3 regions of the Kitasatospora sp. NPDC057595 genome follow, and region 2 is predicted to be linked to each of the others. Evidence: riboswitches for the same ligand, from Rfam matches in the RefSeq annotation. Region 2 holds a riboswitch; each other region holds the start of a gene.

Region 1 (3,267 bases), 220 kb from region 2:
CGCGACGTCGGTGGTGAGCGGGCCCAGGGTGTAGAAGGGGGCCTCGTCGCAGATCTCCTTCTGGAGATCCATGTTCTCCTTGATCTTGTGCATCGGGACGTGGCCCGGGCCCTCGATCATCACCTGGACGTCCCTGGCGCGGGCGATCCGGCCCAGCTCGCCGAGGGTCTGCAGTTCGGCGAACTGGGCCTCGTCGTTGGCGTCGGCGATCGAGCCGGGGCGCAGGCCGTCACCGAGGGAGAAGGTGACGTCGTAGCGGGCGAGGATGTCGCAGAGTTCCTCGAAGTTGGTGTAGAGGAAGTTCTCCCGGTGGTGCGCCAGGCACCAGGCGGCCATGATCGAGCCGCCGCGCGAGACGATGCCGGTCTTGCGGCGGGCGGTCAGCGGCACGTAGCGCAGCAGCACGCCGGCGTGCACGGTCATGTAGTCGACGCCCTGCTCGCACTGCTCGATGATCGTGTCGCGGTAGACCTCCCAGCTCAGCTCCTCGGCCTTGCCGTCGACCTTCTCCAGCGCCTGGTAGAGCGGCACGGTGCCGATCGGCACGGGGGAGTTGCGCAGGATCCACTCGCGGGTGGTGTGGATGTTGCGGCCGGTGGAGAGGTCCATGACGGTGTCGGCCCCCCAGCGGGTGGCCCAGGTCATCTTCTCCACCTCCTCCTCGATCGAGGAGGTGACGGCGGAGTTGCCGATGTTGGCGTTGATCTTCACCAGGAAGTTGGTGCCGATGATCGCCGGCTCGACCTCGGGGTGGTTCACGTTGACCGGGATGACGGCGCGGCCGCGGGCGACCTCGTCGCGGACGAACTCGGGCGCCAGGCCCTCGCGCAGGGCGACGAACTCCATCTCGGGCGTGACGACGCCGCGCTTGGCGTACCCGAGCTGGGTGACGGCGGCTCCGTCGCGGCCGCGCAGCGGGCGGCGCGGGCGGCCGGGGAAGACCGCGTCGAGGTTGCGCAGGTCGCCGCCGCGCGGCGAGGTGTGGCGGATGCCGTCGTCCTCGGGGCGCGCCTCGCGGCCGTCGTACTCCTCGACGTCGCCGCGCTGACGGATCCAGGCCTCGCGCAGGGCGGGCAGGCCGCGCCGCACGTCGGGCTCGTAGTCCGGGTCGGTGTACGGCCCGGAGGTGTCGTACAGCGGGACGGTCTTCCCGTTGGTGAGCACGACCTCGCGGTACGGCACGCGCAGATCGGGGCGGGACCCCTCGCGGTGGGCCTTGCGCCAGGCCGGGGCCGGGTAGCCGCTGCCCGCGCTGGTGACGGCGCCCTCGGGGCCGGACCGGGGCCGGGCAGACTGCGGCTGTGCCTCAAAGCTGGTCATCGGACCTCAAACTCCCTACGCCGGCATTACCCGGTCAGGTTCCTGCGGTCGACGCAGCCGCCGGTCCGTCCATCGACGTCCCGTTCAGCGCCCTCTCAGCCCGGTGCTCCGAGCTCCCGCGTCCGCAGGCGGTGTTGCCCGCGCATGACGTCCAACACCGTAGCGAGCCGATCGCCGGAGGTCCAGAGCGGGTCCGGGAGGGGGAACGTCGAGGTCCGGACGGTGAACGGGGGGCGCGTAGCCGCCGCTGCGGGCAGACTGGCTCCGTAGCGGACGAGGCGAGGAGGCCGGCGTGGTCGGGAGCACGGGGCGGGTCACCGGGGCGGTTGGCGCGGGGCTGGTCGGCGAGGTGATGGTGCACGTGCCGGAGCGTCAGGGCACCGAGGCGTTCCTCGCCTACCTGGCGGTGCCGGGCGAGCGACTGACGGTCGGCACACCGGTGGTGGTGATCGAGTACCAGCCGCCGAGGACGGTGTACGTGGCGCCGATCGGGCCGTGACACGCCGATGACCCTCCGGTGACGACCTTGTGACGGCCAGTCATGTCACTTCCCTTTCCCCCGGATCGGCCGGGGCGGACAATCCGACTCGGCGCATCTCCTGCGCTCGAAGGGGGAGTTGAACCATGGGACTCATCATCGCCGGGGCAGCCGTCGCGGCACTGATCATCGGGGTCACGCTCTTCAAACTCATGTGGCGGGTGGCCGAGCCGAACGAGGCGCTCATCATCTCCGGCTCCCGGCACCGCACCGAGGGGGTCGGCGACGGTCTGGGCTTCCGGATCGTCACCGGGCGCGGCACCCTCGTCACCCCCGGCCTGCAGGGGGTCCGGCGGCTCTCGCTGGACCTCAACGAGGCGGAACTGAACGTCGAGTGCGTCACCACGCAGGGCATCCCGGTCCGGGTGAAGGGCGTGGTGATCTTCAAGGTCGGCGACGACGACGTCTCGATCGCCAACGCCGCCCGCCGTTTCCTGGACCAGCAGAAGCTGATCAGCCAGCGCGTGCACAACGTCTTCGCCGGCCACCTGCGCTCGATCGTCGGCGGGCTCACCGTCGAGGACATGATCCGCGACCGCGAGCGGCTCACCGGCGAGACCCGGGCCGCCTCCGGGCTGGAGATGGAGAAGCTCGGGCTGATCATCGACACCCTGCAGATCCAGGAGATCATCGACCCGACCGGCTACATCAAGAACCTCGCCATCCCGCACGCCGCCGCCGTCCAGCGGGACGCCAGGATCGCCCAGGCCGAGGCGGACCGGCTGGCCACCGAGGCCGAGCAGGAGGCGGCCGCCCGCAAGGCCGAGGCGACCCGCAACAGCGAGATCCAGCAGTCCTCGTACCAGGCCGAGATGGACACCGCCACCGCCCGCGCCCGGCAGGCCGGACCGCTGGCCGACGCCGCCGCCCGGCAGCAGGTGGTGGTCCAGGAGACCCGGGTCGCCGAGTTGGAGGCACAGCGCAAGGAGCAGCAGCTGCAGATCGACGTGCGCAAACCCGCCGACGCCCGCGCGTACGACACCCGCACCAGCGCGGAGGCGGCCCGCGACGCGCGGATCTCGGCCGCGCAGGCGCAGGCCCGGGAGACCGAGCTGGCGGCGACCGCCGAGGCCAGCCGGGTGCGGGTCGCGGCCGAGGCGGACGCCGAGGCCACCCGGGTGCGTGGCCTGGCACAGGCCGAGGCGACCACCGCGACCGGACAGGCGGAGGCGTCCGCCGCCGAGGCGCGCGGTCTGGCCGACGCCGCGGCGGCGCGGGCGATCGGACTGGCCCGGGCGGAGGGCATCAAGGCCCGCGCCACCGCCCTCGCCGAGAACCAGGACGCCGTGGTGGCACAGGAGTTGGCGGAGCAGTGGCCGCAGATCGTGCGGGCCGCCGCGGAGTCCTTCGGCAACGTCGAGCACATGGTGCTGCTCAACGGGGCCGACGGGATGGGCGAGTTGTTCGCC
Region 2 (3,267 bases):
CGCGATCAGCTGGTAGGTGGCGAAGCCCAGCGCCCACGGCAGCAGCATCAGCCAGCGGGACGGGGCGTCGGCGGAGAGGTCCCAGCCGCGCCGCCCGGCGCCGAGGAAGTAGTCGACCGCCAGCACCGCGAACATCGGCACGAAGACCGAGCCGATCAGCCCCAGGAAGGCGTAGTAGGAGTCGGTGAACGCGGTGATCTGCAGCGCGAGCACGGTGATCAGCACACCGGTGCCGCCCGTCAGCACCCGGCGGTCGACCTTCGGCAGCAGGTTGTGGATCGACATCGCGGTCGAGTAGACGTTGGCGAAGGACTGGTCGGTCTCGCGCAGCACCAGCACCAGCAGGAACAGCCAGCCGGCCCAGACGCCCAGGAAGGAGTCGAAGATCCGCTCCGGGTTCCCGTCCGCCTGCAGCAGCGCCATCAGCCCGAGCACGTAGCACCAGACCTGGGCCATCGTGTAGCCGGAGAAGCTGCCCCAGAACGCCGAGCGCGGGGTGCGCGAGTGCCGGGTGTAGTCGGCGGCGAGCGGCACGAAGGAGATCGACACCGCGATCATCGCGTCCGTCGCCCGCAGGAAGCCGTGCCAGTTGCCGGCGCCGGGGTCCGGTACGCCGTGCCGGCCGAGCTGGACGGTGAAGTACACCATCGCGACCGCCACCGCGGCGGCGACGAAGCGGCGCAGCACCGCGATGGCGCCGAGCGGCCAGATGGTCAGCGCGGTGGTCAGCGCGCCGGCCAGCACCACGAAGACCCAGCGGTAGCCCTCGGTACCGGTCACCGTCTGCGCGCCGAGCGCGATCGTCAGCAGCTCGTAGACGCCCCAGCCGATGCACTGGACGATGTTGAGCACCGTCGGCACGTAGGACAGCCGGGTGCCGAACAGGCCGCGCAGGTTCGCCATGGCGGGCGCGCCGGTCCGCGCGCCGATCAGCGCGGCCACGCCGAGCATCGCGGTGCCGACCACGGTGCCGACCGCGATCGCGGTCACCGCGGCGGCCAGCGACAGCTCCTCGCCCTTGGCGCCGAGCACGGTCGCGGCGGTGGTGAAGCCGATCAGCGAGACGCCGAGGTTCATCCAGAGCGCGAAGTGGTCGCGGAAGCCGAGGGTGCGGGGCGGCTCGGTGTCCAGCACCAGCGGCGCCTCGGTGCGGGCCGGGGGCTCCAGGACGGCGGTGGCCGTCCGCGCGGTGTCCCCGTCGGGGGAACCGGGGGCGGTGCCCGCGGCGTCCTGCGGCGGGGGGACGTTCCGGGACGCGGGCGCGCCGGAGGACGAGGATGACGAAGCGGACGGCATGGCCGATCTCTCCCTACGCCGGCATTACCCGGACAGGTTCCGGCGGTCTGCACCCCCTCGACGGCCGCCCACGAGGTCCGTGGCGTACGGTCGACCGGCGCACTCTCAGCCTGGTCGGTCCAAGCTCCCGCGTGTCAGTTCGGAGCGACAGGCTAGTCGCCGTCGGGGGGAACGCCAAGACGGGTCGTGTCGGGTACGGCGCTTCGGCGGCCGTCTGGCCCGGCTAAGGATTCTTATGAGTTCTTCAGAAGGGTCCTTACGGCAATCGAATCGGGTGTGCGAAAAACTATGGTTGTTGGTCCTGTCAGCTATGGAGGTCGTCCGTGAGCACCGAGCGCGAGGTTGGGTCCACCGGGCCGCAGGGGGAGCAGCCCTCCGGCGGCCAGGGGGTGGTGGGTTCCGCTTCTGACGGTCCGGCGCAGCAGTCTGCGGCCGGCCCCGCCCCCGCCCCCGCAGCGACGCCCGCAGTCGACCAGCCGTCCCAGCCGCCCGCCGAGGGGGGTTCCGGCGGGTTCACGCCCACGCTGGCGTTCGGCAAGGTCGGCGCCCCGGAGGCGCCCGCCGCGCCGGCCCCGGCCGCCGAGCCCGGGTACCTGGACGCGCCGCCGCCGGTCCTGCCGCCCGCCGCGCCCGCGGCCCCGGTCGCCCCGGTCGCGCAGGCCGCCGCGCCGTACGGCGACAACCCGTACGCCACCCCGGCCCCGGGCACGCCGGTGCCCCCGGCGCCCGTCGCGCACGACCCGTTCGCCGCCCCGGGGGCCCCGCAGGCCCCGGGCGCGACCGGCCAGCACCACCACCCGTTCGGCGCCGGCCAGCCGCTCGGCGGCTGGGGCGCCGCCCACGACATCACCCCGGGCGCGCCCGGGGCCCCCGGCGGTCCCGGGGGCCCGCTCGGCTACCCGGGCGAGTACCCCGGCGCGCCGGTCCCCGGCGGCCCGCGCAAGAAGCGCGGCGGCCTGATCGCCCTGGTCGCGGCCGTCGCCCTGGTGGCCGGCGTGGCCGGCGGCGCGGTCGGCGTGTCCGTCGCGGACCGCGACGGCAAGTCGGTGAGCGCCAAGGCCGACCGCAGCTCCACCACCGTCCAGGCCAACAACACCCAGAAGAACGAGCCCGCCCCGGGCTCGGTCGCCGGCATCGCGCAGAAGGCGCTGCCCAGCGTCGTCACCATCAAGGCCCAGGGCAACGGCGAGTCCGGCACCGGCACCGGCTTCGTCTTCGACACCGAGGGCCACATCCTCACCAACAACCACGTGGTCGCGCCCGCTTCCAGCGGTGGCAAGCTGACCGTCAAGTTCGCCGACGGCAGCTCCTACGGCGCCTCCGTGCTGGGCCGCGCCGAGGGCTACGACGTCGCCGTCATCAAGCTCGACAACCCGCCCAAGGAAAAGCTGACGCCGCTTCCGCTGGCCGACTCCGACAAGGTCAACGTCGGCGACTCCACCATCGCCATCGGTGCCCCGTACGGCCTGGAGTCCACCGTCACCACCGGCATCGTCAGCGCCAAGGACCGCCCGGTCGCCTCCGGCGACGAGACCGGCGCGCAGGCCTCCTACATGAACGCGCTGCAGACCGACGCCTCCATCAACCCCGGCAACTCCGGCGGCCCGCTGCTGGACTCCGCCGGCGGCGTGATCGGCATCAACTCGGCGATCCAGTCCAACGCCTCCAGCAACGGCCGGGCCGGCTCCATCGGCCTGGGCTTCGCGATCCCGATCAACCAGGCCAAGTGGGTCGCCGACACCCTGATCAAGACCGGCAAGCCGGTCTACGCCAAGCTCGACGTCCTGCGCAACGACGACTACAAGGGCGACGGCGCGCAGATCCAGACCCGCGACGTCCAGGGCCAGCCGGCCGTCACCCCGGGCGGCGCCGCCGACCAGGCCGGCCTCAAGCCGGGCGACGTCATCACCAAGCTCGGTGGCAGTCCGATCGAGAACGGCCCCGCCCTGGTCAGCAAGATCTGGACGCACA
Region 3 (3,267 bases), on a different contig from region 2:
CCAGGAACTCGGCGAGGTCGCCGCGCTCGCGCCGGGCGTCGGTGCACAGGTACAGCCGGGCGTCGGCGAGCCGATCCCGTCGGTCCGTCACAGCGCCATCGCCTGGGCGCGGCGCTTGACCTCGGTGGCCCGGTTCTCCCAGAGCGCCTGGACGGGGGTGCCGGGCAGCGACGGGTCCTCGCTGAACATCCATTCGAGGATCTCCTCGTCGCTGAACCCGCTGTCGCGCAGCACCGTCAGCGTGCCGACCAGGTGCTTCACCGGGCCGGTCTCGTCGATGAACGCCGCCGGGACCTGCAGCGACTTGTTGGGGCCGCGGCGGACGGCGATCAGGTCACCCTTCTTGACCATGTTGCGGACCTCGGTGACCACCAGACCCCACTTCTCGGAGATGTCGGGGAGGTACAGCCACGCGGGGACCAGGGCTTCAATCTTGGCTTCGATCTCACTCACAAGCACCAGACTGCCACCTCGGCGGCCCGCCGCGCACCAACCGGGTCCGCCGCCCGGCGCTACCCGGCGGCCAGGGCCGACTTCAGCGGGACCGCCGGGTCGGCGGCGCGGGCCGGGTCGAGCACGGCGCCTCGCTCGATCAGCCGCCGTCCCTGGGTCAGGTCGCGCGGCCGGTCGACCGCGAGCAGCGCGCGCAGGGCGCCGTCGCGCAGCCAGAGCACCGACCAGCCGGCGTCCGACGGCGAGCCGCGCCACAGCAGCTCGTCGCCCGCGCCGTGCCGTCCGGCGTACTGCGCCATCCGGCCGAACTGCTCGGACCAGAAGTACTGCACCGGGTCGTACGGCGGCGCGTCCGTTCCGAGCAGGGTGGCGGCGACGGCCTCGCCGGACTGCAGCGCGTGGTCCCAGTGCTGGACGGTCAGCCGGGTGCCGGAGCGCACCGAGGGGTAGCTGACGCAGTCGCCGGCCGCGAGGACACCCGGCACGGTGGTGCGCAGCCGCTCGTCCACCAGCACGGCGCCGGCCGCGTCCAGGGCGACCCCGGTGCCGGCCAGCCAGCCGGTGGCCGGGCGGGCGCCGATGCCGACCACCACCTCGTCGGCGGGCAGGTGCGAGCCGTCGGCGAGCAGCACCGCGCCCGGTTCGACGGCCGCGACGCCGGTGCCGCAGCGCAGGTCCACCCCGGCCTCGGCGTACCAGGCGGCCATCGCCCGGCCGACCTCGGCGGGCAGCGCGCCGGGGACGGGCGCCGGGCCGGCCTCGACGACGGTCACCTCGCAGCCGGCCGCCCGGGCGGCGGTGGCCACCTCGGCGCCGATCCAGCCCGCGCCGACCAGCACCAGGCGCAGGCCGGGGCGGAGCAGGGCGCGCAGCGCCAGCGCGTCGTCCAGGGTGTGCAGCAGATGGGCGCGCTCGGCGCCGGGCAGGGCCCGCGGCTCGGCGCCGGTGGCGATCACCAGCGCGCCGTACGGCTCGTCCCCGGCGTCGGTGTGCAGCAGGCCCGCGCCGCCGGGGCCGCCGGGGGTGAGTCCGGTGGCGCGGCGGCCGGTGAGCAGCTCGACGCCGAGGCCGGCGAAGTCGAGGTCGAGGGCGGTGCTGTCGGTCTTGCCGAGGAGGACGTCCTTGGAGAGCGGCGGCCGGTCGTACGGCGCGTGCGGCTCCTCGCCGACCAGCGTGATCCGCCCCTGCCAGCCGTCGCGCCGCAGCACCGCGGCGCACTGCGCCCCGGCCAGCCCGGCGCCCACCACGACGACCCGATCCGTCTGTCCCGTTCCGTTCAGCTCAGCCACGCCCGTCACTGTACTGAGGCCGGTCCCGGGTCCGAGGTCCTAGGCCGCCCCTCCCCCGTCCCTCCCCGCCCCGCTCCCGGGCACCTTCAGGGGGCGCACCCCCCGGAGTTAAGGTGGGGGCACCATCACGGGAGCCCGGCGCACCGGGCTGAGAGGCGGGCTGGCACGGCCCGCGACCGTCCGAACCTGATCCGGGTCATACCGGCGAAGGGAGAGCAGCTTTGACACGCCTGGTACGGGGCGCCCATGCCGAGGTGCTGGTCATCGGCGGTGGGATCATCGGCCTCGTCGTCGCCTGGCGGGCGGCCCAGCGCGGGCTGCGCGTCCTGCTGGTCGACCCCTGGCCCGGCCACGGTGCCGCCCAGGTCGCGGCGGGCATGCTCGCCCCGGTCACCGAACTCCAGTACGGCGAGGAGCCGCTGCTGCGCCTCGGGATGGCCTCCAACGAGCGGTACGCGTCCTTCGCCGCCGAACTCACCGAGGCGAGCGGCGGCCGGGACATCGGCTACCGGCAGTGCGGCACCCTCGCCGTCGCCCTCGACGCCGACGACCGCGCGGAACTGCGCGAGCTGCACGCCTTCCACCAGCGGCTCGGCCTGGACTCGCAGTGGCTCACCGGCCGTGAGGCCCGCCGACTGGAGCCGATGCTCGCACCCGGCGTGCGCGGCGGCCTGCACGTCACCGACGACCACCAGGTAAACGGCCGCCGGCTGGCCGAGGCCCTGCTGCACGCGTGCGAGCGGGCCGGCGCGGTGGTGCACCGCACCGAGGTCACCGAGCTGCTGGTCGAGCACGACCGCGCGACCGGAGCCCGGCTGGCCACCGGCGAGAGCGTCACCGCCGACCGGATCGTGCTCGCGGCCGGCTCGCGCAGCCACCTGCTGCCCGGCCTGCCCCCGGGCGTGCTGCCGGCGATCCGCCCGGTCAAGGGGCAGGTGCTGCGGCTGCGGGTGCCGGAGGCGTACCGGCCCTTCCTCTCGCGCAACGTGCGCGCCGTGGTCCGCGGCGGCCACCTCTACCTGGTGCCGCGCGAGAACGGCGAGCTGGTGGTCGGCGCGACCACCGAGGAGCAGGGCCACGACACCACGGTCACCGCCGGCGGGGTGTACGAGCTGCTGCGCGACGCGCACGAGCTGGTCCCCGGCATCACCGAGCTGCCGCTGGTGGAGACCGGCGCCGGGCTGCGCCCCGGTTCGCCGGACAACGCGCCGCTGCTCGGCCCGACCGCGCTGCCCGGCCTGGTCGCCGCCACCGGCCACTACCGCAACGGCGTCCTGCTGACGCCCGTCACCGGCGACCTGCTGGCCGACTACCTGGCCACCGGCACCCTGCCGGAGCTCGCCCACCCGTTCGCCCCCACCCGATTCACGAAGGTCCCGGCATGAGCCCCCGCACCAGCGACATCCCCCTGAGCGTCAACGGCGAGCCCCGCGAGGTGCCCGCCACGACCACCCTCGCCGAGGTGGTCGCCACCCTCAGCCAGGCGCACTCCGGCGTCGCCGCCGCCCTGAACGAGGCCGTGGTG

Evidence for each region. A riboswitch is a leader RNA that binds a small molecule or an ion and turns the genes downstream of it on or off. The one in region 2 is predicted to bind thiamine pyrophosphate.
Region 1: another riboswitch for thiamine pyrophosphate. It lies ahead of thiC (phosphomethylpyrimidine synthase ThiC); the one in region 2 lies ahead of ACFU9E_RS16885 (purine-cytosine permease family protein).
Region 3: another riboswitch for thiamine pyrophosphate. It lies ahead of thiO (glycine oxidase ThiO); the one in region 2 lies ahead of ACFU9E_RS16885 (purine-cytosine permease family protein).

What each region holds. Positions count from the first base shown of each region.
Region 1 is NZ_JBHVGL010000009.1:42,564-45,830, forward strand. It holds gene thiC (phosphomethylpyrimidine synthase ThiC) at 1-1,320, opposite strand, end outside; TPP riboswitch at 1,316-1,450, opposite strand; gene ACFU9E_RS15905 (hypothetical protein) at 1,613-1,819, shown strand; gene ACFU9E_RS15910 (flotillin family protein) at 1,945-3,267, shown strand, end outside.
Region 2 is NZ_JBHVGL010000009.1:266,045-269,311, forward strand. It holds gene ACFU9E_RS16885 (purine-cytosine permease family protein) at 1-1,296, opposite strand, end outside; TPP riboswitch at 1,290-1,437, opposite strand; gene ACFU9E_RS16890 (S1C family serine protease) at 1,620-3,267, shown strand, end outside.
Region 3 is NZ_JBHVGL010000015.1:9,754-13,020, forward strand. It holds gene thiE (thiamine phosphate synthase) at 1-91, opposite strand, end outside; gene ACFU9E_RS22345 (Rv2175c family DNA-binding protein) at 88-453, opposite strand; gene ACFU9E_RS22350 (NAD(P)/FAD-dependent oxidoreductase) at 513-1,742, opposite strand; TPP riboswitch at 1,863-1,969, shown strand; gene thiO (glycine oxidase ThiO) at 1,964-3,127, shown strand; gene thiS (sulfur carrier protein ThiS) at 3,124-3,267, shown strand, end outside.